4 regions of the Streptomyces sp. NPDC006430 genome follow, and region 2 is predicted to be linked to each of the others. Evidence: riboswitches for the same ligand, from Rfam matches in the RefSeq annotation. Region 2 holds a riboswitch; each other region holds the start of a gene.

Region 1 (5,402 bases), on a different contig from region 2:
AGCCGTAGACGGCCGGGAAGCCGAGGCGGACCAGGCGCTGGTCCGCGACGCACTCCAGGTACTCGCGCATCGACTCGGTGTTCATGCCCGGCAGCCCGTCACCGCACAGGTCGCGGCCGAACTGCAGCTCCGCCTCCACCGCCTCCTTCAGCATGTCGGTGACCTGCTGCTGGAGGGTGTCGTCGAAGAGCTCGGGCTCCTCCTTGCGGACCGTGTCCACGACCTCGAACGCGAAGTTCATGTGCATGGTCTCGTCGCGGAAGACCCAGTTGGTGCCGGTGGCCAGGCCGTGCAGCAGGCCGCGGGAGCGGAACCAGTACACGTACGCGAAGGCGCCGTAGAAGAACAGGCCCTCGATGCACGCCGCGAAGCAGATCAGGTTGAGCAGGAAGCGACGGCGGTCGGCCTGCGTCTCCAACCGCTCGATCTTCTCGACCGAGTCCATCCACTTGAAGCAGAACTGCGCCTTCTCGCGGATCGACGGGATCTCCTCGACCGCGTCGAAGGCGGCAGCACGGTCGTCCGGGTCGGGCAGGTAGGTGTCGAGCAGCGTCAGGTAGAACTGGACGTGCACGGCCTCCTCGAACAGCTGGCGCGACAGGTACAGGCGCGCCTCCGGGGAGTTGATGTGCTTGTACAGCGTCAGCACCAGGTTGTTCGAGACGATCGAGTCACCCGTGGCGAAGAACGCGACGAGACGGCCGATCATGTGCTGCTCGGCGGGCGTCAGCTTCGCGAGATCGGCGACGTCCGAGTGGAGGTCGACCTCCTCGACGGTCCAGGTGTTCTTGATCGCGTCCCGGTAGCGCTCGTAGAAGTCCGGGTAGCGCATGGGACGCAGGGTCAGCTCGAAGCCCGGGTCGAGCAGGTTCTTGTCGGTTGAGCTCATTACTGGCAGGCCTCGCAGGACTCGGGGTTCTCAAGGGAGCAGGCGAGCGCTTCCGCGTCGGCGACCGCCTGGGGCAGCGCGACGGGGGCGGCAGCCTGGGCGGCGCGGGCGATCTTCGTCGCCGGGCGCGAGCGCAGGTAGTACGTGGTCTTCAGGCCCTGCTTCCAGGCGTACGCGTACATCGAGGACAGCTTCCCGATGGTCGGCGTCTCCAGGAACAGGTTCAGCGACTGCGACTGGTCGAGGTACGGGGTACGGGCCGCGGCCATGTCGATCAGGCCGCGCTGCGGGATCTCCCACGCCGTGCGGTACAGCTCCCGGACCTCGGCCGGGATCCAGCCGAAGCCCTGGACCGAGCCGGAGGAATCGCGCAGGGCCTCGCGGGTCTGGGCGTCCCAGACGCCGAGCTTCTTCAGCTCCTCCACCAGGTAGCCGTTGACCTGGAGGAACTCCCCGCTGAGCGTCTCGCGCTTGAAGAGGTTGGAGACCTGCGGCTCGATGCACTCGTACACGCCCGCGATCGAGGCGATCGTCGCCGTCGGGGCGATGGCGAGGAGCAGCGAGTTGCGCATGCCGGTCTCGGCGACGCGGGCGCGCAGCGCGTCCCAGCGCTCAGGCCAGGCGCGCTCGGTCTCGTAGTGATCCGGGTGCAGGACACCGCGGGCCGTACGGGTCTGCGACCAGGCCGGAAGCGGGCCGTGGCGCTCGGCCAGGTCGCAGGAGGCCTCGTACGCCGCGAGCATGATGCGCTCGGCGATCTTGGTGGAGAGTGCCTTCGCCGCGGCGGAGTCGAAGGGCAGGCGCAGCTTGAAGAAGACGTCCTGGAGGCCCATCGCGCCCAGACCCACGGGGCGCCAGCGGGAGTTGGAGCGCCCGGCCTGCTCGGTCGGGTAGAAGTTGATGTCCACGACGCGGTCGAGGAAGGTCACCGCGGTGCGCACGGTCTCGTCGAGGCGCTCCCAGTCCATCTCACCCGTCTCGGTGAGGACGAAGGCGCCCAGGTTGACCGAGCCGAGGTTGCAGACGGCGGTCTCGCCGTCGTTGGTGACCTCCAGGATCTCGGTGCACAGGTTCGAGGAGTGCACCACCTTGCCCGGCTCGGCGGTCTGGTTCGCCGTGCGGTTGGAGGCGTCCTTGAAGGTCATCCAGCCCTGGCCGGTCTGCGCGAGAGTGCGCATCATCCGGCCGTACAGGTCGCGGGCGGGCATGGTCTTGCGTGCCAGGCCGTCCGCCTCGGCCTTGCGGTAGGCGGCGTCGAACTCGTCACCCCACAGGTCGACCAGCTCGGGTACGTCGGCCGGGGAGAACAGCGACCAGTCGGCGTCGGCGTTCACGCGGCGCATGAACTCGTCCGGCACCCAGTGCGCCAGGTTCAGGTTGTGCGTACGGCGCTGGTCCTCACCGGTGTTGTCGCGGAGCTCCAGGAACTCCTCGATGTCCGCGTGCCAGGTCTCCAGGTAGACGGCGGCGGCACCCTTGCGGCGGCCACCCTGGTTCACGGCGGCGACGGAGGCGTCGAGGGTCTTCAGGAACGGCACGATGCCGTTGGAGTGGCCGTTGGTGCCGCGGATCAGCGAACCGCGGGCGCGGATGCGCGAGTACGAGAGGCCGATGCCGCCGGCGTGCTTCGACAGGCGCGCGACCTGGTGGTAGCGGTCGTAGATCGAGTCGAGCTCGTCCAGCGGGGAGTCCAGCAGGTAGCAGGAGGACATCTGCGGGTGCCGGGTGCCGGAGTTGAAGAGCGTGGGGGAGGACGGCAGGTAGTCGAGGCGGCTCATCAGCCGGTACAGCGAGGCCACTTCCTCCACGGCCGGGATGCTGTCGTTCTCGGCGAGGCCGCAGGCCACGCGCAGCATGAAGTGCTGCGGGGTCTCGATGACCTGGCGGGTGATCGGGTGGCGCAGCAGGTAGCGGCTGTGCAGGGTGCGCAGGCCGAAGAAGCCGAAGCGGTCGTCGGCCCCCTCGGCGAGGGCGTGCTCGACCAGCGCGTTCAGACGGGTGGCGTGGGTGGCGACGAACTCGGCGGTGCGGTCGGCGATCAGCCCCTCGCGGTGGCCCACGGCGACGGACTCGGCGAACGAGGTGGCGCCCTGACCCGCGGCCTCGTCGGCCACGGCCAGCGTCAACAACCGGGCGGCGAGCCGGGAGTACGCAGGGTCCTCGGAGATCAGCCCGGCGGCGGCCTCGGTGGCCAGCCCGCGCAGCTCGGCCTCGTCCGCGGCGGCGCTGCGGCCGCGCAGCGCGGCGGCGGCGACCCGGCCGGGGTCGGTGTCGGGGAGGTCGGCGGTCAGCTCGGTGAGAGTACGCAGCAGCGCGGCCCCCGGGCCTTCGGTGGTGTCGCCAGAAGCGGACTCGGCGCGCGGTGCGGAAGGCGCGATGGTCACGGCGGGAGCTCTCCCTCGCTCGGCCCGGCCATCGGCGGAACGGGGCGCGGGCGGGCGCATGCGGGCGCGCGGGAACGCGACGTGCCACATGGCGTCCACCGGCCCAACCGCGAGGCCCGGACGTGTCTCCACCCGGTTCGGTCGAGCCGGGCGCACTGTCGGCAGGTCCTCGGACTTGCGGTGACACCGATCGGTGTACTTCATACCGTTGCGGGACAGTTCCGGATTCGCACCGGATTCCCCTGCGGCGAACAGCGAGCATGAGCATACATGTGGGGGCGGCCCGATGCGTGACCCCCCACATGTTGTGTCGGCCCCTTGCTGAGCGTGTCGTTACAGCTCCAGTCGGTACGTGAGCAGGGTCAACGCCGGGATCGGCGCCCAGTCCAGCTCCGGAGTGCGTACGAACCCCAGGCGGGCATATATCCGCTGGGCGCCGAGCATGGCGGGCTGGGTGGACAGCACCAGCGCCGTGACCCCGTCCAGGGCCCGCGCCCGGTCGATGCAGGCCCGCACCAGAGCCTCACCCACCCCTGCCCCGCGTGCCTCAGGAGACACCGCCAGCATGCGGAACTCGGCCTCGCCGGGGACTTGGGTGCGCTGAGAACGCCCGAGGGCCCCGCCGGTCGGCGGGGCCCTCGGGTGCGTCCGGGGCTCAACAGCAGCGGAAGCCCTCGCGGGGGTCCGCCTCGCGGGCGTCCGTGCGGGCGCGCTCGAAGGCGCGCCTCGTCAGGACCTCGGCCTCGGGGTCGTGTGCCCGGGCGTGGGCGACGTACCGGTCGTACGCCGCCTCGCCCGAGAACTCCCGTACGAAGAACCGCGCCTTCGTCAGCGCGGCGCGGACCGCGCTCACGCCACCGGCTCCTTCGTACGGCCGCCACCCGAGTCGAGTCCGGCGGCGGCGAGCTCCTCGCGCTCCTCGGGCGTCGGGATGAGTCCGGCCGGGGCGATGATCTTCGACTCGGTCCACGGGACCTCGGAGAGCCTGACCGACTCCGGGCTGCCGATCGCCTTGAAGCAGGTCCGGGCCGCGTCCAGCAGCACGACGATGATCAGGGCCGCGAACAGCGCCGACAGCACACCGTCGACCGTGGCGTTGGTGACGATGGTGTGCATCTCGCCCATGTTCTTGGCGGGCTTGAGCACCTTCCCGGCGTCGATGCCCTCCTGGTACTTGTCGCGCTGCGCGAAGAAGCCGACCTTCACGTCCTCGGAGAACACCTTCTGGTAGCTCGCCGTGAGCGTGACGGCCACGTCCCAGGCCAGCGGAACACCGGTCACCCAGGCCCACTTGAGCCGACCGGACTTCACGAGCAGCGTGGTGCAGACGGCCAGGGCCACCGCAGCGAGCAACTGGTTCGCGATCCCGAACAGCGGGAACAGCTGGTTGATGCCGCCCAGCGGGTCCTTGATGCCGACCCACAGGAAGTAGCCCCAGCCGCCGACGACGAGCGCGCTCGCCAGCCACACGCCCGGCTTCCAGCTGACGTCCTTGAAGGACTTGTGCACGTTGCCCAGGGTGTCCTGGAGCATGAACCGGCCGACCCGGGTGCCCGCGTCGAGGGTGGTCAGGATGAACAACGCCTCGAACATGATCGCGAAGTGGTACCAGAAGGCCTTCATCCCGGCCCCGCCGAGCACGGACGAGAAGATCTCCGACATTCCGAGTGCGAAGGTCGGAGCGCCACCCGTACGGGAGAGCAGACTGGCCTCCTCGACGTCCTTCGCGGCCTGCGTGAGGAACTCGGGCGAGATGGCGAAACCGAAGTTCGTCACCGCCTGCGAGGCCGTCTCGACCGTGGTGCCGATGACGCCGGCGGGGGAGTTGACCGCGAAGAACAGGCCGGGCTCGATGATGGTGGCCGCGATGATCGCCATGACGGCGACGAAGGACTCGGTCAGCATGGCGCCGTAGCCGATGACCCGGACCTGGGTCTCCTTCTGGATCATCTTCGGGGTGGTGCCCGAGGAGACCAGCGCGTGGAAGCCGGACAGTGCGCCGCAGGCGATCGTGATGAAGACGAAGGGGAACATCGACCCGGCGAAGACCGGGCCGTCCCCGCGGGCGGCGAAGTCGGTGACCGCGGGCATCTTCAGGGTCGGCATGGCGATGACCACGCCCAGGGCGA
Region 2 (5,402 bases):
CGGCCGTGCCGTTGGCCGCGAGCGCGGAACCGGCGTTGAACCCGAACCAGCCGAACCACAGCAGACCCGCACCCAGCATCACGAGCGGCAGGCTGTGCGGACGCATCGGCTCCGTCCGGAAGCCGATCCGCCTGCCCACCACCAGCACCGCGGCGAGGGCACCGATACCGGCGTTGATGTGGACCGCCGTCCCGCCGGCGAAGTCGATGACCCCCAGCTGGCGCAGCCAGCCGTCGGGCTGCCACACCCAGTGCGCGACGGGGAAGTACACCGCTGAGACCCACAGGGTGACGAAGAGTGCCCAGGCGCTGAACTTCACCCGATCGGCCAGGGCGCCGCTCATCAGCGCGGGGGTGATGACCGCGAACATCAGCTGGAACAACACGAAGGCGAAGACCGGGATTGCTCCCTGGCCCCCGGTCACCGTGTCGACGCCGATGCCCTTGAGGCCGATGTGGTCGAGGTTGCCGAGCAGGCCGCCGCCGAGATCGTCACCGAAAGCGAGCGAGTACCCGTACAGCACCCACAGGACGCTGACGATGCCGAGCGAGACGACGCACATCATGAGCATGTTGAGGGCGCTCTTCACCCGCACCATGCCGCCGTAGAACAGGGCCAGGCCGGGCGTCATCAACATGACGAGTGCGGAACTGATCAATACGAACGCGGTGTCTGCGCCGTTCACGGCCGGCTTCTCCTTGCGGGTCCATCCGCCCGGGCGGCCCGGAGCGGTGATGTGCAGTGCGTGGACGGGGTGGGCGGTCCTGGTGGACGCGGGGCCCGCCGTCACACACGACCGAAGGGGAACCGTCGTCGGGCAGCCCGCGCCGACCCGTCGTCGACGCGTGAGCCCGGACCGTCCTCGCGCGCCGGCAACCGCCTCCTGGTCGCACACCGTCAGCCCATGTGATCAACCGCGGCCGTGCCGCGACAACCCACGGCCGCAGGTCGCCACAAAGCCTTCGGTAGCGCACGCGTATGCCTTCGGCACACGGGTGGGGCCCACAGCCCGGTGGCCCCGCCCCTGACGGTGCCGCCGGACCGTGCGTCCGGCGGTCGCCAGGAGCGGGGCCACGGGCCCGACCTCCAGCGCTCCTCATTCCTCCGGCGGGAACACCGGCTCGCCGGTGGCGGCCAGGGTGATCAAGATGGCCTCCACCGGGCAGCCCTCCGCCGCGGTCAGGACCGGCTCGTTCGCGTCCGTCTCCGGCTCCCGCGGGTGCGACTGGCGTGCCGGGTCCAGCGCGAAGCCCTCCGGCGCGTGGTTCACGCACATCCCGGAGCCGATGCAGACCCCCCGGTCCACCTCCACGTGCCACCGGTCGCCCATGACGGTCACACACCCGCCCCGTAACCCGCCGGCAGGTGGATCATCTTGTGCTCCAGGTACTCGCCCAGTCCCTCGGGCCCGAACTCCCGTCCCACGCCGCTGTTCTTGTAGCCGCCGAACGGCCCCATCATGTCCAGGCTGAAGGTGTTCACGTTGAACGTGCCGGTCCGCACCTGCCGGGCGAAGTCGATGCCGTGCTCGACGTCCCCCGTCCACACGCTGCCGCTCAGCCCGAACTCCGAGTCGTTGGCGACGCGTACCGCCTCCGCTTCGTCCCCGTACGGGATCAGGCACACGACCGGGCCGAAGATCTCTTCCCGGGCGATCCGCATCGAGTTGTCCACGTCCCCGAAGAGGGTCGGCTCCACGTACCAGCCCCGCTCCAGCCCCGCCGGGCGACCACCGCCCGCGAGGACCTTCGCGCCCTCCTCCTGACCGATCCGGATGTAGTCCAGCGACCGCTGCCGCTGCCGCTCGGCCACCAACGGCCCGAGTTGCGTCGCCGGGTCCAGCGGGTCGCCGACCACCAGCGCACCGGCCGCCGCGGCGAGCGCCTCGGCCACCTCCTCGTACCGGCTGCGCGGAGCGAGCACCCGGGTCTGGGCCACGCACGCCTGCCCGTTGTTCATCCAGGCCGCCGGGACGATCCCGGCGACGGTGGGCTCCAGGTCGGCGTCCGGCAGGATCACGGCGGCAGACTTGCCGCCGAGTTCGAGCGTGACCCGGGTCAGGTTGCGCGCGGCGACCTCCATCACGCGCCGTCCCGCGGCGACCGAACCGGTGAAGGCGACCTTGTCGATGCCGGGGTGGCCGACCAGGTACTCGCTGACCTCCCGGTCCGCGGGCAGGATCGACAGCACGCCCTCCGGCAGCCCGGCCCCGCGCGCGATGTCGGCGAGGATGTACGAGTCCAGCGGGGCCTCGGGGGACGGCTTGAGGATCACCGTCGATCCCGTCAACAGCGCGGGCGCGAGCTTGGCGGCGGCCACGAACTGCGGCACGTTCCACGGGATGACGGCCGCGACCACGCCCACGGGCTCCCGGCGCACCAGGATCGGCCCGAGCACGCCCTGGCGGTGCTCCTCGTACGGATAGGCCCGCGCGACCTGGATCGCGGCGTCGTAGACCATCATCGGGCCGAGCGCCTGGGCGAGGACGCTCCAGGAGTACGGGGACCCGTTCTGGGAGCTGATCGACCGGGCGATCTCCTCGTGCCGGACGGCGATCGCGTCCTTGATCCGGGTGACGACGGCCATCCGCTCGTCCAGGGACATCCGGGGCCAGGGGCCCTCGTCGAAGGCCTTGCGTGCGACGGCGACGGCACGGTCCACGTCCGCGCGGGAGGCGTGCGGGACGCTGCCGATGACCTGCTCGGTGTGGGGGGAGAGGATCGTGATCCTGTCGGTGCCCAGCGGATCCGTCCACTCCCCGCCGATGAACAGGTGTCCGTGTTCCACGAGCTCGGTCATGGCTGATGCCTCCTGCGGCTTGACGTTCCCGAACTGATACCAGTTCTAGTTCTAGGAGTCCACGGCCAGGACGGAACGGCCCGGGAGGGGCCGACGACTGGTCAGGACGGCCCACAGATGGTCGACTTGGGCGACTACTGCAACACGTTCTCGTCACACTGGGCCGGGCAACACAGGCGCGGCCAGACGCAGACAGGGAGCCCCTCATGCCCCAGGACACGTCGCCGGTGCCGCCCCGCGGCGCCCCGCACGCACCACCGCAGGCCGCCCCGCACGCACCACCGCCAGCACCGCCCGCACCGCCGCCGCCGCCGCCGACAGCACCGCCCGCACCCCAGGCACCACCGGCACCGCCGCTCCGGGCGCACGTCACCGATCACGGCGGAGGCGTCCGCGGCATCAAGGTCCCCATCCCCGACAACCCCCTCGGCCACACCCTCGTCCACGTCCTCGACACCGACCGCGGCCCCGTCCTCATCGACACCGGCTGGGACGACCCGCAGTCCTGGGACACCCTCGTCGCCGGCCTCGACGCCCTCGGCACCGCGGTCACCGAGGTGCACGGCGTGGTCATCACCCACCACCACCCGGACCACCACGGCCTGTCCGGGCGGGTCCGCGAGGCCTCCGGCGCGTGGATCGCCATGCACGCAGCCGACACCGAGGTCGTCGTACGGACCCGCTCCGCCGAACCCGGCGTCTGGTTCGACTACATGAGCGGGAAGCTCGCCGCCGCCGGAGCCCCCGAGGAACACCTCGCACCCCTGCGGGCCGCCCGCACCGGCGGCCGACTGCGCACCCTGCCCGGACTGCGCGCCGCCGTCCCCGACCGGGAGATCGTCCCCGGCGAACTGCTTCCCCTCGCCGGACGCCGGCTGCGCGCCATCTGGACCCCCGGCCACACCCCCGGCCACGTCTGCCTGCACCTGGAGGAACAGCACCCGGCGAACCTGCCGGGCAACGGCCGCCTCTTCTCCGGGGACCACCTGCTCCCGGGGATCTCCCCGCACATCGGGCTGTACGAGGACCCGGAGGACACCCGGGTCACCGACCCCCTCGGCGACTACCTCGACTCCCTGGAGCGGATCGGCCGCCTCGACCCGGCCGAGGTGCTCCCCGCGCACCAGCACGCCTTCACCGACGCCCCGGCCCGGGTGCGCGAACTGCTGCGCCACCACGAGGAACGGCTGACCGGGCTGTGGGAACTGCTGGCCCGGCCGCTGACCCCGTGGGCGCTGGCGGAGCGGATGGAGTGGAACCGGCCCTGGGAGCAGATCCCGTACGCCTCCCGGAACATCGCCGTCTCCGAGGCGGAGGCCCATCTGCGGAGGCTGGTGAAGCAGGGGCGGGCGGAGCCGGTCCCGGGCAGCGATCCGGTCGCGTACCGCGCACTGTGACCGGCCCCCCAGGGGCCGGGCCACGGCGTGCGGTAAGGGGTGCTAGGGCCGGGCGGCCCCCTTTCCGCTGCGCTACGGGCCGGTACAGTAAGCGCGTCGTCCACCCTTTCGTACGGGGGGAAGCCGGTGCGATTCCGGCGCTGACCCGCAACCGTGACCCGCCCCGGCCCCCGCCGGGCGGGGAGCCGGACTGCCCCGTACGGAACGTGCGCGGCTCGTGCCGCCGGAGCCTCCGGCGGCCGGCACCGTCGAGGTAAACGGAGCCGGAGCCCGGTGCCTTTCGCGTGCCTGCCTTCGGGTCCCCAGCAGGAGAGGCACCCACCCCCATGAACGTCCGTCGCAGCGCCGCCGCGCTCGCCGCCTCCGCCGTGCTCTGCATGGGCGCCGCGCCCGCAGCCCTCGCCGCGCCCGCCCCCTCGACCTCGCCGGCCCCGGTGATCCCCTCCGGGCTCTACGGCAAGAAGGACCCGACGTACGACGGCGTGTGGCGGCAGTCCTTCGCGCTCATCGCCCAGCACACGGTCGGCGTCAAGCCGGCCAAGGAGGCCGTCGGCTGGCTCGTCGGCCAGCAGTGCGCGAACGGCGGCTTCGCCTCCTTCCGCGCGGACGCGGGTGCGGCCTGCGACGACAAGACGATGTACGACACCAACGCCACCGCGGTCGCCGTGCAGGCCCTGAAGGCGCTGGGCGGCCAGGACGCGGCGGTGAAGAAGGGCGTCGACTGGCTGAAGTCCGTCCAGAACGAGGACGGCGGCTGGGCCTTCGTCCCCGGCTCCCCGAGCGAGGCCAGCTCCACCTCCGTCGTCATCAGCGCGCTGGCAGCGGCGGGCGAGAAGCCGGCCGAGGTCACCTCGAAGGCGGGCAAGTCCGCGTACGCCGGGCTGCTCGCCTTCCAGCTGGGCTGCACCGCCGAGCCGGCCGCCGACCGGGGCGCCTTCGGGTACCAGCCGGCCGACGGCAAGCTCCCGGCCAACGCCGACGCCACCGCCGCCGCGGTCCTGGCCGGACTCGGCAAGGGACCGGTCGTCGCCCCTGCCGGTACGGACACCCCCGCGGCCCCGCTGGCCTGCCCGGCGGACGCCGCCGACCCGGCCGCCGCCGCCCAGGGCGCGGCCGGCTACCTCGCCGAAACGCTGAAGAAGGACGGCCACCTCATGGCCGCCACCCCGGGTGCGGACCAGCCGACGCCGGACACCGGCAACACCG
Region 3 (5,402 bases), on a different contig from region 2:
CCGACGGGCCGGGCGGCGAGCCAGGCCCGGTACTCGGCGCGGGCCGGTCCCGGGGTGAGGCGGGCACAGCCGTGCAGCATCGCGGCGGCGGACTGCTCGATGTTCCCGGCGGGGCTCTGCGCGGCCACGCAGATCTGCTCCAGCTTGACCCAGACGGCCCAGCTGCCGAGCGGGGTCAGGGCGGCCTGTGCGGGACCGAGGGTGACGGCGTCCACGGCGGCGAGCCCCCCGAGTGCCCAGCGCAGCAGCCGGGCGAGCGGGACGGCCGTCGCGGTGGCGGCGTGCCCGTTCGCCTCGGGGGCGGTCGCTCCCGCGGTGGCTGCCGTGTCTACGGTGGCTGCCGCCCCGTCAGGGTCCGCGGTCTCGCCCGGCGCGGCGTCGTAGGGGACCTCGCACCGCTCGTCGCGCAGTTCGGTGACCCGCTGGTCGAGCAGGTCCAAGAGGTCCGGAACGGTCACGGGACCGGCGGACAGCTGGAGCAGCGACAGCAGTTGGGGCATCGCCTCGACCACTTCGGCGACGACCGCGGTGGCGATGTCGGCGGGGGCCGGGTGGACGAGGGACCAGGCGTCGAACAAGGCGACCCAGCCGCGCAGTACGGCGGTGTCGTCACGATCCCAGGCGCGCAGCCGCCAGCCGGGCCGGGCGTGGCCGCCGTGCACTTCGACGAGACCGGCGAGGCGGGCGCGGTCCCAGCCGACCCGGATCTGCCCGTGGGTCAGGTTCAGTTCGCCAGCGGCCCGTTCGACGTCGGCCGCGGGCAGCGCTCCCGCCGGGGCGGGTCGACCTCCGTCGCCCGCGCCGAGGTTGCGCTCGGCCCAGCGGGCGAGCCGTACGGCGTCGGCGAGCGAGGCCCGGGCCCGGTTCGCGAGTTCGGCCGTGGCTGGGGTGCCCGCCGGGGGTCGGGAGGCGGGTCGGGCACGTCGGTCGGTCACCGCCTTGCGGGCCGCGGCAACGGAACGCGGGGAGACGAGTCGGAGTCTGGAGTCGCGAGCCAACTGCTCATCAGGCTTTCGGGACGTCACGGATGCAGTCTCGCCCGTCACCGGCCGAAAGCCCAAACGGAACCAGCCATTATCGATGGTCACCCTAGGGACAGACCAGGGCAATGCGCCCTCTGCGCCCCCTCCGCCACACGGCCTTCACATAAGAGGGGTCAGAAAGCGCCTCAGGGCCTCCTCGTACCCGGCCGGATCCGCGTTCCACATCGCCCCGTGCGGGGCTTCGCGGACGGTCTTCAGGGTGACGAGGTCGGGCCGGGCGGCGGCGAGCCGGCGCGAGGGTCCCCAGGGGGCCAGCGCATCGTCCGGGCCGTGGAAGATCAGGACGGGGACGCGCAGCGCCGCGGGGTCCGCCCCCGGAGCCCGGTGGTCGGCCCGCAGCCCGGCGCGCCCCTCGGCGGCGCGCACCGCGAGCGGCAGCAGCGCGGCCGGGGTGCGGTGCGCGGCGACGAGCGCGCGCAGGGTGGCGTGCCAGTCGAGCACCGGCGAGTCCAGCACGAGCCCGGCGATCCGGTCGGCGAGCGCCGAGCGCTCGGCGGCGTGCAGGGCCATCGCGGCCCCGGTGGACCAGCCGTGCAGGACGACGCGGCGGGCACCGTAGCGCAGGGCGTAGCGGATGGCGGCGTCCACGTCCCGCCATTCCGATTCGCCGAGGTGGCCGAGGCCGTCCGGCGAGGCGGGTGCGCCGAGGTCGCCCCGGTAGGCGAGGGCCAGCACGGGCATCTGCTGGCGGTGCAGGAAGGGCATGACCACCATGGGGTGCTCGCGGCTGGCGCCCAGCCCGTGCACGGCGATCACCCAGGTGTCGCGGGCCGCGGGCACGAACCACGCGGGCAGGGCGCCGAGCTCTCCGGGGACGTCCACGTCGGCGTGGTCGAGCCCAAGGGCGGTGCGCGGGTCGCCCAGGTGGACCTGGGGCGTGAGGGCGACTCGGGTCCCGATGTCGAGGCTGCCGTGCGTGACGGCGAGGAGCCGGCGCACGACGGTGTCCGGGCCGGTCGCGGCCCCGTCGAGGACGGAGCCGACCACGGCGTGCACCCCGGGGGCGTCCAGTCCGTACGTACCGGGGCGCAGGGAGGCCAGTGAGCGGGTGAGCTCGACCTGCCCGGCGTCGGCGGCGTGGACGCTGAGCCGCGGCTCGCCGGGCAGTGGGCGGCCGGGTCGGTGCCGCAGGGCGGCGTCGGCGGCGTATCGGCCGGCCGCGACCGCGGCCGCACCGGCACCGATCAAGGTGGTTGCGACGGCCGCGGCCGTCACTGTGGCGGTACGCACCGCTCCAGTGTCGAGGCGCGAGCCCGGACGGGCCACTGGAGCGGAACGCTCCGCATACCGCCGGGACGGCGTGTGCAGGTATCGGGAAGAGGTCCGGGGGTGCCGGCGAGGCGGGCGGGAGAGTGATCTAGATCTCTTCCGAGATCCGCGCGAGGGGACCGGAGGGCCCCGGGCCTCCTGCGGAGGGGTTCGTTCACCCCGCTTTGACGTGCATTAATCGATGTATCGACGGCTAAAACGGGATGAAGCTCCCGATGGGATGCCGAGCCAGTACACCGCTCCGCCCGAGTCAGTTCATCTTCTGTTCACCCAGGTTGCCTACGGTCGCCGAGCCACTGACGCCAAACAGAAGCCTGGGTAAATGGAGCACATAACGCTTCTCCTCGGGATCGTGATCATCACCGCTCTCGTGTTCGACTTCACGAACGGTTTCCACGACACAGCCAACGCGATGGCTACCACCATCTCGACCGGCGCCCTCAAGCCCAAGACGGCGGTGGCCATGTCCGCCGTGCTCAACCTCGTCGGCGCGTTCATGTCCGTGGAGGTCGCCAAGACGATCTCCAAGGGCCTGGTCAACGAGGAGGGCATCCAGCCAGAGGTGATCTTCGCCGCCCTGGTCGGCGCGATCCTCTGGAATCTCGTCACCTGGCTGGTCGGACTCCCCTCCAGCTCCTCCCACGCCCTCATGGGCGGTCTGATCGGTGCCGCGGTCGCCTCGGCCGGCCTGGACGCGGTCAACGGCAGCGTCCTGGTCACCAAGGTGCTCATCCCCGCGGTCGCCGCTCCGATCGTGGCCGGTGCGGCCGCGATGCTGGCCGCCAAGGTCACGTACAAGATCGGTGGCAAGCTCGGCGGCAAGACCGCGACCAAGGGCTACCGTGCCGGGCAGATCGCCTCGGCCGGTCTCGTCTCCCTCGCGCACGGCACCAACGACGCGCAGAAGACGATGGGCATCATCACGCTGGCGCTCGTCGCCGGCGGTGCACTGGAGTCGGGTGCCAACCCGCCGGTCTGGGTCATCGTCTCCGCCGGCATGGCCATCGCGCTGGGTACCTCCCTGGGCGGCTGGCGCATCATCCGCACCATGGGCAGCGGCCTGACCGACCTGCAGCCGCAGCAGGGCTTCGCCGCCCAGACCGCGGCCGCCAACGTCATCCTGGCCTCCTCCAGCCTCGGCTTCTCCCTCTCCACGACCCACGCGTGCTCCGGCGCCGTCATGGGTGCGGGTCTGGGCCGCAAGGGCGGTGTGGTCCGCTGGTCCACCGCCACCCGCATGTTCATCGCCTGGGGCCTGACCCTGCCGGCCGCCGCCGTGGTCGCCTCCGGCGCCGAGCTGGTCATGCGCACCGGTGACATCGGCATCGCCGCCGTCGCGGTCTTCCTGATCGGCTCCTGCGTCGCCATCTGGGTCATCTCGCGCCGCCAGGTCGTCGGCCACCACAATGTCAACGACGTGGAGCCGACCGCCGCCGAGGAGCCGGGTGTCGTCACCACGGCCATGGCCGCCGTCGCCGTCCCGCCGACCGTGGCCGCCGAGGCCACTGCCGCCGGTACCGCCTCCACCGCCGCCGCGGCCTCCGCCGTGACGGACGAGGAGCTGAAGGCCACCATCCCGGCGGCCGCACCGACGACCCCCGCGGCTCCGGCCGCCGCGGTCTGACCCCGAGAACGACAGAGGAATCCGCAGCATGAAGATCGACTGGGCAGCACTCGGCTCCGTCTTCGGAGTCAGCCTCTCCGCCACCGTCGCGCTCGTGGCCCTGTTCACCCTGGGCCTGGTGGGCCTCTCCAAGCACGAGGCCGCCACCGAGCAGGGCGGCACCGCCACCCTGGCCCGCAGCGGCGCGTACGCCTGCTTCGCGGTCGTCGCAGCGGCCGTGACATACGGGATCTACCTGATCGTCAGCTGAGCTATCCACGCACGGCGCACGAAAGCTCCCTCCGGGTTTCCCGGAGGGAGCTTTCCCGTGTGCTGTGACCTGCCTCGCCGCAGGTCAACGGCGAGTTGACGGGCGTTCGCGGTGCGTGGTGGACTGCCCGAGCCAATACGGCGGCATGGAGAGGAAGTCCGGTGCGAATCCGGCGCGGTCCCGCCACTGTCACCGGGGAGCACGCGAGACGTGCGTCCCGGGAGCCAGGAACTCCCACCGCCGGACACGTCGAACCAGGGCGCGGACCCTGAGTGAGGACATACCTGCCACCATGCGTGCCGATCGCGTCTTCGCGTACGGCGCCACGGCGGGCCTGATCGGCGACCGGATCTTCGGTGATCCGCGCCGAGGGCACCCCGTGGCCGCCTTCGGACGAGCCGCCGCCGCCGTCGAACGCGCCCTGTGGCGCGACGACCGCGCCCGGGGCATCGTCCACACCCTCATATGCGCCGGAGGCGCTGCCGCCGTCGGTGTGCTGGGCGCGCGCGCCGTGCGCTCCCGGCCCGCGGGCGCCCGTATCGCCCTGACCGCGGCGGCCACCTGGGCCGTCGTCGGAGGGACCTCGCTGGGCCGGGAGGCCCGCGCCATCGGCGGCGCGCTCGCTGCCGGGGACGCCGAGGTGGCCCGGGAGCGGCTGCCACACCTGTGCGGGCGCGACCCGCAGTCCCTGGACGAGCAGCAGATGGCCCGCGCCGTCGTGGAGTCGGTCGCCGAGAACACCTCCGACGCCGTGGTCGGTGCCCTGGTGTGGGGCGCCGCCGCCGGCGTCCCCGGGCTGCTGGCCTTCCGCGCCGTGAACACCCTCGACGCGATGGTCGGCCACAAGTCTCCGCGCCACCTGCGCTACGGCTGGGCCTCGGCCCGGCTCGACGACCTCGCGGGCTGGCCGGGCGCCCGGCTGACCGCCCTGGCCGCAGTGGTGGCCGGCCCCGACCGGCGCGGAGCCGTACGGGCCTGGCGCGCGGATGCCGCCCGGCACCCCAGCCCGAATGCCGGGCCGGTGGAGGCGGCGTTCGCCGGTGCCCTCGGCGTACGGCTGGGGGGCACCCTCGCGTACGGGGGGCGGGTCGAGCACCGGGCCGTCCTGAACGGCGGGACGGGACGGCCCGTGGAGGTCGCGGACATCGAACGGGCGGTGCGGCTGTCACGACAGGTGACGTGGCTGGCATGGGGAACCTGTGTGGCACTGCGCTGT
Region 4 (5,402 bases), on a different contig from region 2:
CCCCCCTGCTGATCGGCGCGGATCTGCGTACCGCCGAGCAGGAGACCTTCGACATCCTGACCAACGCCGAGGTCATCGCGGTCGACCAGGACCCGCTGGGCAAGCAGGGCTCGGTCGTCTCCAGCGACAACGGCCTGGTGGTGATGTCCAAGCCGCTCGCCGACGGCAGCCGCGCGGTCACCCTCACCAACGAGGGCTCCTACGACGCCACCATCAGCACCACCGTCCAGACCATCGGCATCGCGGGCGCCGGCTCCTACACGGTCAGGGACCTGTGGTCGAAGCACACCACCACCAGCACCGGCGCCATCAGCGCCACGGTCCCCGGGCACGGCACCGCAATGTTCCGGGTCACCCCGAGCACGCCAGTCCCGCCGTCCACCGGCATGAACTACCTCAGTGACCTGCCGTTCCTCACCCAGTCCAACTACTGGGGCCCCGTCGAGCGCGACCGCAGCAACGGCCAGAACGCGAACGGTGACGGACACACCATCAGCATCCGCGGCACCACCTACGCCAAGGGGCTCGGCACGCACGCCCCCAGCGACCTCTCCTTCAACCTCGGCAAAGCCTGCAAGAGCCTGGCGACCACTGTCGGAATGGACGACGAGGCCTACGGCAACGGCTCTGCGATCTTCCAGATCTACAGGGACGGCACCAAGGTCGCCGACAGCGGAAAACTCACCGGCAAGGACCCGGCCAAGAAGCTGACCGTCGACCTCACCGGTGCCACCACCCTGCGCCTGGTGGTCACCGACGCCGGCGACGGCACCAGCTGGGACCACGCCGACTGGGCCGACGCGAAGATCGCCTGCGGCAACGGTCCCGCCGCCGGCGCGCACCAGCTCTCCGACCTCACCTGGTCCTCCGCCAGCAACGGATGGGGCCAGGTCGAGAAGGACATGAGCAACGGCGACAACCAGGCCGGCGACGGACGCACCATCACCATCAAGGGAGCCACGTACGCCAAGGGGTTGGGGGTGAACGCGCCCAGTGAGGTGGTCTACTACCTCGGTGGCTCGTGCACCTCGCTCGCCACGGACGTCGGCATCGACGCCGAGGCGATGGGCCGCGGCACGGTCGCCTTCCAGATCTACAAGGACGGCACCAAGGTCGCCGACAGCGGTCTGATGAACGCCGCCTCCGGCGCCAAGCGGCTCACCGCCGACCTCGCCGGCGCCAACGAACTGCACCTCGTCGTCACCGACGGCGGCGACGGCAGCAACAGCGACCACGCCGACTGGGCGGGACCCGTTCTGACCTGCTGACACCCGACCACTCACCAGCACGGCGCGGTGCCGGACCCCCCGTCCGGCACCGCATTTCGTTGACGCCATCGGCGGCCCGAGCAGGATCCCCACCGGCCGGGCCTTCCACGCCGACCGGTCGTTTGCTCAGCGGTGCTCGGGGTTCGGGAAGTCGAAGCGGCAGCCGGCATCCCACTGCGAGCGCTGGTTGCCGTGCGCCGGAATGCCTCCCGAGCGTTTGAGCAGGGCGGCCAGGTGCATGAGGTTCCAGGACATGAAGGTCGTGTTCCGGTTGGTGAAGTCGTTCTCGGGACCGCCCGATCCGGGGTCGAGGTACGAGGGCCCGGGCCCGGCCTCGCCGATCCAGCCCGCGTCGGCCTGTGGCGGGATCGCGTAGCCGAGGTGCTGGAGGCTGTAGAGGACGTTCATGGCGCAGTGCTTCACGCCGTCCTCGTTGCCGGTGATCAGGGCGCCGCCGACCCGCCCGTAATAGGCGTACTGGCCGTGCTCGTTCAGGATCGAGGAGCAGGCGTAGAGCCGCTCGATGACCTGCTTCATGATGGAGCTGTTGTCGCCGAGCCAGATCGGTCCGCACAGCACGAGGATGTCGGCGTCCATGATCTGGCTGTACAGGACGGGCCACTGGTCGGTTTCCCAGCCGTGCTCGGTCATGTCCGGCCACACACCGGTGGCGATGTCGTGGTCGACGGCGCGGATCAGCGAGGTCCGGGTGCCGGCCGCCTCCATGACGGCGCGACTCCTGTCGATCAGGCCCTCGGTGTTGCTCGTCTCGGGCGAGCGTTTGAGGGTGCAGTTGACGTAGACGGCGCTCAGGTCTGAGTAGTCGTATGCGGAGGCCACGGCGCCAGCCTGTGCCCCACAGGTCGCGCCCGCCACCGGGACGCATCCGTCCGGGGGCCGGGCCGGGCCGAAGGGGTCGTCCCGGGTGGCCGGAACATCACGAAGCGGAATGCGAATCCCATATCGGGGGATGGGGTCGGGTTGTTACCGGTCCGCACGTCCGACTAGGGTCAGCGGGCCTTGGTGTTCGGGAAACCGGTGGGAAACCGGTGCGGCCCTCGCCACTGTGAACGGGAAGACTGACTCCACTCTCCCCCTGCCTCCGCCAGGGGGACCCCAGCGGGAAGCCACTGGGCGGCGCGGGAAGATCCGCATCGCCTGGGAAGGCGGAGTCAGGGCACCAGCACCCGTGAGCCAGGAGACCGGCCGGGGCGCGTTGTCCATCCACGAGGTGCTGGAGAGGTCTCCCCACTCATGCATATAGCCGAGGGGTTTCTGCCCCCCTTGCACGCGGCCGCCTGGGGCGCCGCGTCCGCTCCCTTCGTCGTCCACGGTGTCCGCGCCCTCACCCGCGAGGTGAAGGCCAATCCGGAGAGCACACTGCTACTCGGAGCGTCCGGAGCGTTCACGTTCGTCCTGTCCGCACTGAAGATTCCCTCGGTGACGGGCAGTTGCTCGCACCCCACCGGAACGGGGCTCGGCGCGATCCTGTTCCGGCCACCGATCATGGCGGTCCTCGGCACGATCACGCTGCTCTTCCAGGCACTGCTGCTGGCACACGGCGGACTGACCACCCTCGGCGCGAACGTCTTCTCGATGGCGATCGCCGGTCCTTGGGCGGGCTACGGGGTCTACCTGTTGCTGCGGCGCTTCGACGTCCCCCTGATGGTGACCGTGTTCTTCGGCGCCTTCTTCGCCGACCTGATCACCTACTGCGTGACCTCAGTGCAGCTGGCGCTGGCCTTCCCCGACCCGGGGAGCGGGTTCCTGGGTGCGCTCGCGAAGTTCGGCGGGATCTTCGCGGTCACGCAGCTCCCGCTCGCCGTGAGCGAGGGTCTGCTGACGGTGCTCGTGATGCGGCTGCTGATGCAGTCGAGCAAGTCGGACCTGGTCCGGCTGGGCGTGGCGAAGCTGAGCGGACGCAGCGGACAGAAGGCGGCGATCTGATGGGCACGAGCCGGAACGCGAAGATCAACGGCCTGTTGCTGTTCCTGGTGGCAGCGCTGGCCGTGCTGCCGCTCGCGCTGGGGCTGGGCGAGGGCGAGGAGGAGCCGTTCACCGGCGCGGACGCGCAGGCGGAGGCCGCCATCACGGAGCTCAAGCCCGACTACGAGCCGTGGTTCTCCCCTCTGTACGAGCCCCCGTCCGCCGAGATCGAATCAGCGCTGTTCGCCCTCCAGGCCGCGCTCGGTGCGGGCGTGCTCGCCTACTACTTCGGGCTGCGCGCGGGCCGCCGTCAAGGCGCCGCCGCCGCGGCGACGGCGGCTGCCGCTCCGGCCCCGACCCCGACCCCGACCTCGACCTCGGCCCCGGACGAAGCCGCGCCGTCCACGGGGTCGTAGCCCGTGCTACCGATCGACGTGGCGGCGCACAGCAGTCGCTGGCGGGGCCGCCACCCGCTGGAGAAGGCCCTGCTGGGGTTGGGGCTGACGGTCACCGCCGTGTGCCTGCCGCCCTGGCCGGGTGGACCCCTGGTCGCCGCGGCGACCCTCGCCGTGCTGCTGGGCCCGGCCGGCGTGGCCGGCCGACAGCTGTGGCGGGCCTTCCGGATCCCGTTGGGCTTCTGCTTCACCGGAGCGCTGCCGTTGCTGGTCGCGGTGGGCGGCCCGGCGGGTCCGCTCTCGCTGGCCCCGGACGGCCCCCGGCACGCCGCGGAACTACTCCTGCGGACCTCGGCGGCCTCCCTCGGCGTGCTGCTGTTCGCCTTCACCACACCGGTCTCGGACGTCCTGCCCCGGCTGGTCCGGGCCGGGGTTCCGGCGCCGGTGGTGGACGTGGCGCTGGTCATGTACCGCATCAGCTTCCTGCTACTGGACTCGATGGCCCAGGTCCGGCGCGCCCAGGCCGCCCGCCTGGGACAGGTCGGCCGAGCGGCGGTGTGGCGGTCGCTGGCCGGGCTCGCTGCGACGTCGTTCGTACGGGCCTTCGACCGCGCGGCGCGGCTCCAGGTGGGGCTCGCCGGGCGCGGCTACGACGGCGCGCTGCGGGTGCTCGTACCCGAGGCGGCCCTGTCGTGGCGGTTCCTGGCGGCGTCGGGGGCGCTGCTGGCGGCCCTGATCACGCTGACTCTCACCATGAAGGGGCTGTACCTGTGAACACGTTGGTGGAACTGGCCGGTGCCGGCTACGCGTACGAGGACGGTCCGGCGGTCCTCTCCGACGTGGACTTCGCCATCGCGGAGGGCCGGGCACTGGTCCTGCTGGGCCGCAACGGCAGCGGCAAGACCACCCTGATGAGGCTGCTGAGCGGGGGTCTGCGCCCCGGGTCCGGGGCACTGCGCCTCGACGGCGCGGCCGTGTCGTACGACCGGGCGGGCCTGACCCGCCTGCGCACGGCGGTGCAGCTGGTGGTCCAGGACCCGGACGACCAGCTCTTCGCCGCCTCGGTGGAACAGGACGTGTCCTTCGGCCCGATGAACCTGGGGCTCCCGGTGGACGAGGTCCGGGCCCGCGTGGACTCGGCGTTGGCGGCACTCGACATCACGGCGCTGCGGGACCGCCCGACGCACCTGCTCTCGTACGGTCAGCGCAAGCGCGCGGCCATCGCGGGCGCCGTGGCGATGGCTCCGCGGGTGCTGATCCTGGACGAGCCGACGGCTGGCCTGGACCCGGACGGGCAGGAGCGGCTCCTCGACGTCCTGGCCGGTCTCCGCTCCGCCGGCACCACGGTCGTCATGGCCACGCACGACGTCGACCTGGCGGTCCGCTGGGCCGACGACGCAGCGGTGCTGACTCCGTCGGGCATCCGCGTGGGCCCGGCGCAGGACCTGCTCTCGGACCCCGGCCTGCTGGCCTCGGCGGGCCTGCGCCAGGCATGGTCCCCGGCGGTGACCTCGTTCCTGCGCGCCCGTGCCCTGCTGGACGCGGACGCGGCGGGTCCGAAGACCCCGGAGGCGCTGTCCGCCTGGAGCTAGGGCCCGCCTTCGAATGACCGTCCGATGGTGGATCGCGGCTTCGGGATTCGCTGTCATGAACTGACCTACTCCGAACGGGAGTTGCCGGCTCCGCTGGTTTGCCGGTAGGCCCACGGCGTCCGGTGCGGTGCATCGCAAGGCGGGGGGCCACGGCTCGTGGTGGAGTCGATCTGGACCGTCTCCGTCGATGTCACCCGTGGCGTCGGCCCGGGCCTGGACAA

Evidence for each region. A riboswitch is a leader RNA that binds a small molecule or an ion and turns the genes downstream of it on or off. The one in region 2 is predicted to bind cobalamin.
Region 1: linked by a shared signal. The riboswitch ahead of ABZZ20_RS05110 (ribonucleoside-diphosphate reductase subunit alpha) and the one ahead of ABZZ20_RS09830 (prenyltransferase/squalene oxidase repeat-containing protein) in region 2 are both predicted to bind cobalamin.
Region 3: linked by a shared signal. The riboswitch ahead of ABZZ20_RS27415 (cobalamin biosynthesis protein) and the one ahead of ABZZ20_RS09830 (prenyltransferase/squalene oxidase repeat-containing protein) in region 2 are both predicted to bind cobalamin.
Region 4: linked by a shared signal. The riboswitch ahead of ABZZ20_RS14930 (energy-coupling factor ABC transporter permease) and the one ahead of ABZZ20_RS09830 (prenyltransferase/squalene oxidase repeat-containing protein) in region 2 are both predicted to bind cobalamin.

Annotation. Positions count from the first base shown of each region.
Region 1 covers NZ_JBEXQA010000002.1:425,636-431,037, forward strand. The annotation lists gene ABZZ20_RS05105 (ribonucleotide-diphosphate reductase subunit beta) at 1-889, opposite strand, end outside; gene ABZZ20_RS05110 (ribonucleoside-diphosphate reductase subunit alpha) at 889-3,273, opposite strand; cobalamin riboswitch at 3,416-3,548, opposite strand; partial or broken gene ABZZ20_RS05115 (GNAT family N-acetyltransferase) at 3,607-3,861, opposite strand; gene ABZZ20_RS05120 (YbdD/YjiX family protein) at 3,929-4,126, opposite strand; gene ABZZ20_RS05125 (carbon starvation CstA family protein) at 4,123-5,402, opposite strand, start outside.
Region 2 covers NZ_JBEXQA010000005.1:7,236-12,637, forward strand. The annotation lists gene ABZZ20_RS09810 (ammonium transporter) at 1-685, opposite strand, end outside; gene ABZZ20_RS09815 (ferredoxin) at 1,097-1,330, opposite strand; gene ABZZ20_RS09820 (aldehyde dehydrogenase) at 1,336-2,799, opposite strand; gene ABZZ20_RS09825 (MBL fold metallo-hydrolase) at 3,006-4,196, shown strand; cobalamin riboswitch at 4,279-4,413, shown strand; gene ABZZ20_RS09830 (prenyltransferase/squalene oxidase repeat-containing protein) at 4,523-5,402, shown strand, end outside.
Region 3 covers NZ_JBEXQA010000024.1:86,306-91,707, reverse strand. The annotation lists gene ABZZ20_RS27435 (hypothetical protein) at 1-935, opposite strand, end outside; gene ABZZ20_RS27430 (alpha/beta fold hydrolase) at 1,143-2,273, opposite strand; gene ABZZ20_RS27425 (inorganic phosphate transporter) at 2,635-3,936, shown strand; gene ABZZ20_RS27420 (hypothetical protein) at 3,965-4,186, shown strand; cobalamin riboswitch at 4,289-4,440, shown strand; gene ABZZ20_RS27415 (cobalamin biosynthesis protein) at 4,479-5,402, shown strand, end outside.
Region 4 covers NZ_JBEXQA010000008.1:132,121-137,522, reverse strand. The annotation lists partial or broken gene ABZZ20_RS14945 (NPCBM/NEW2 domain-containing protein) at 1-815, shown strand, start outside; gene ABZZ20_RS14940 (NPCBM/NEW2 domain-containing protein) at 807-1,268, shown strand; gene ABZZ20_RS14935 (flavodoxin family protein) at 1,395-2,108, opposite strand; cobalamin riboswitch at 2,240-2,494, shown strand; gene ABZZ20_RS14930 (energy-coupling factor ABC transporter permease) at 2,523-3,215, shown strand; gene ABZZ20_RS14925 (energy-coupling factor ABC transporter substrate-binding protein) at 3,215-3,610, shown strand; gene cbiQ (cobalt ECF transporter T component CbiQ) at 3,614-4,363, shown strand; gene ABZZ20_RS14915 (ATP-binding cassette domain-containing protein) at 4,360-5,181, shown strand.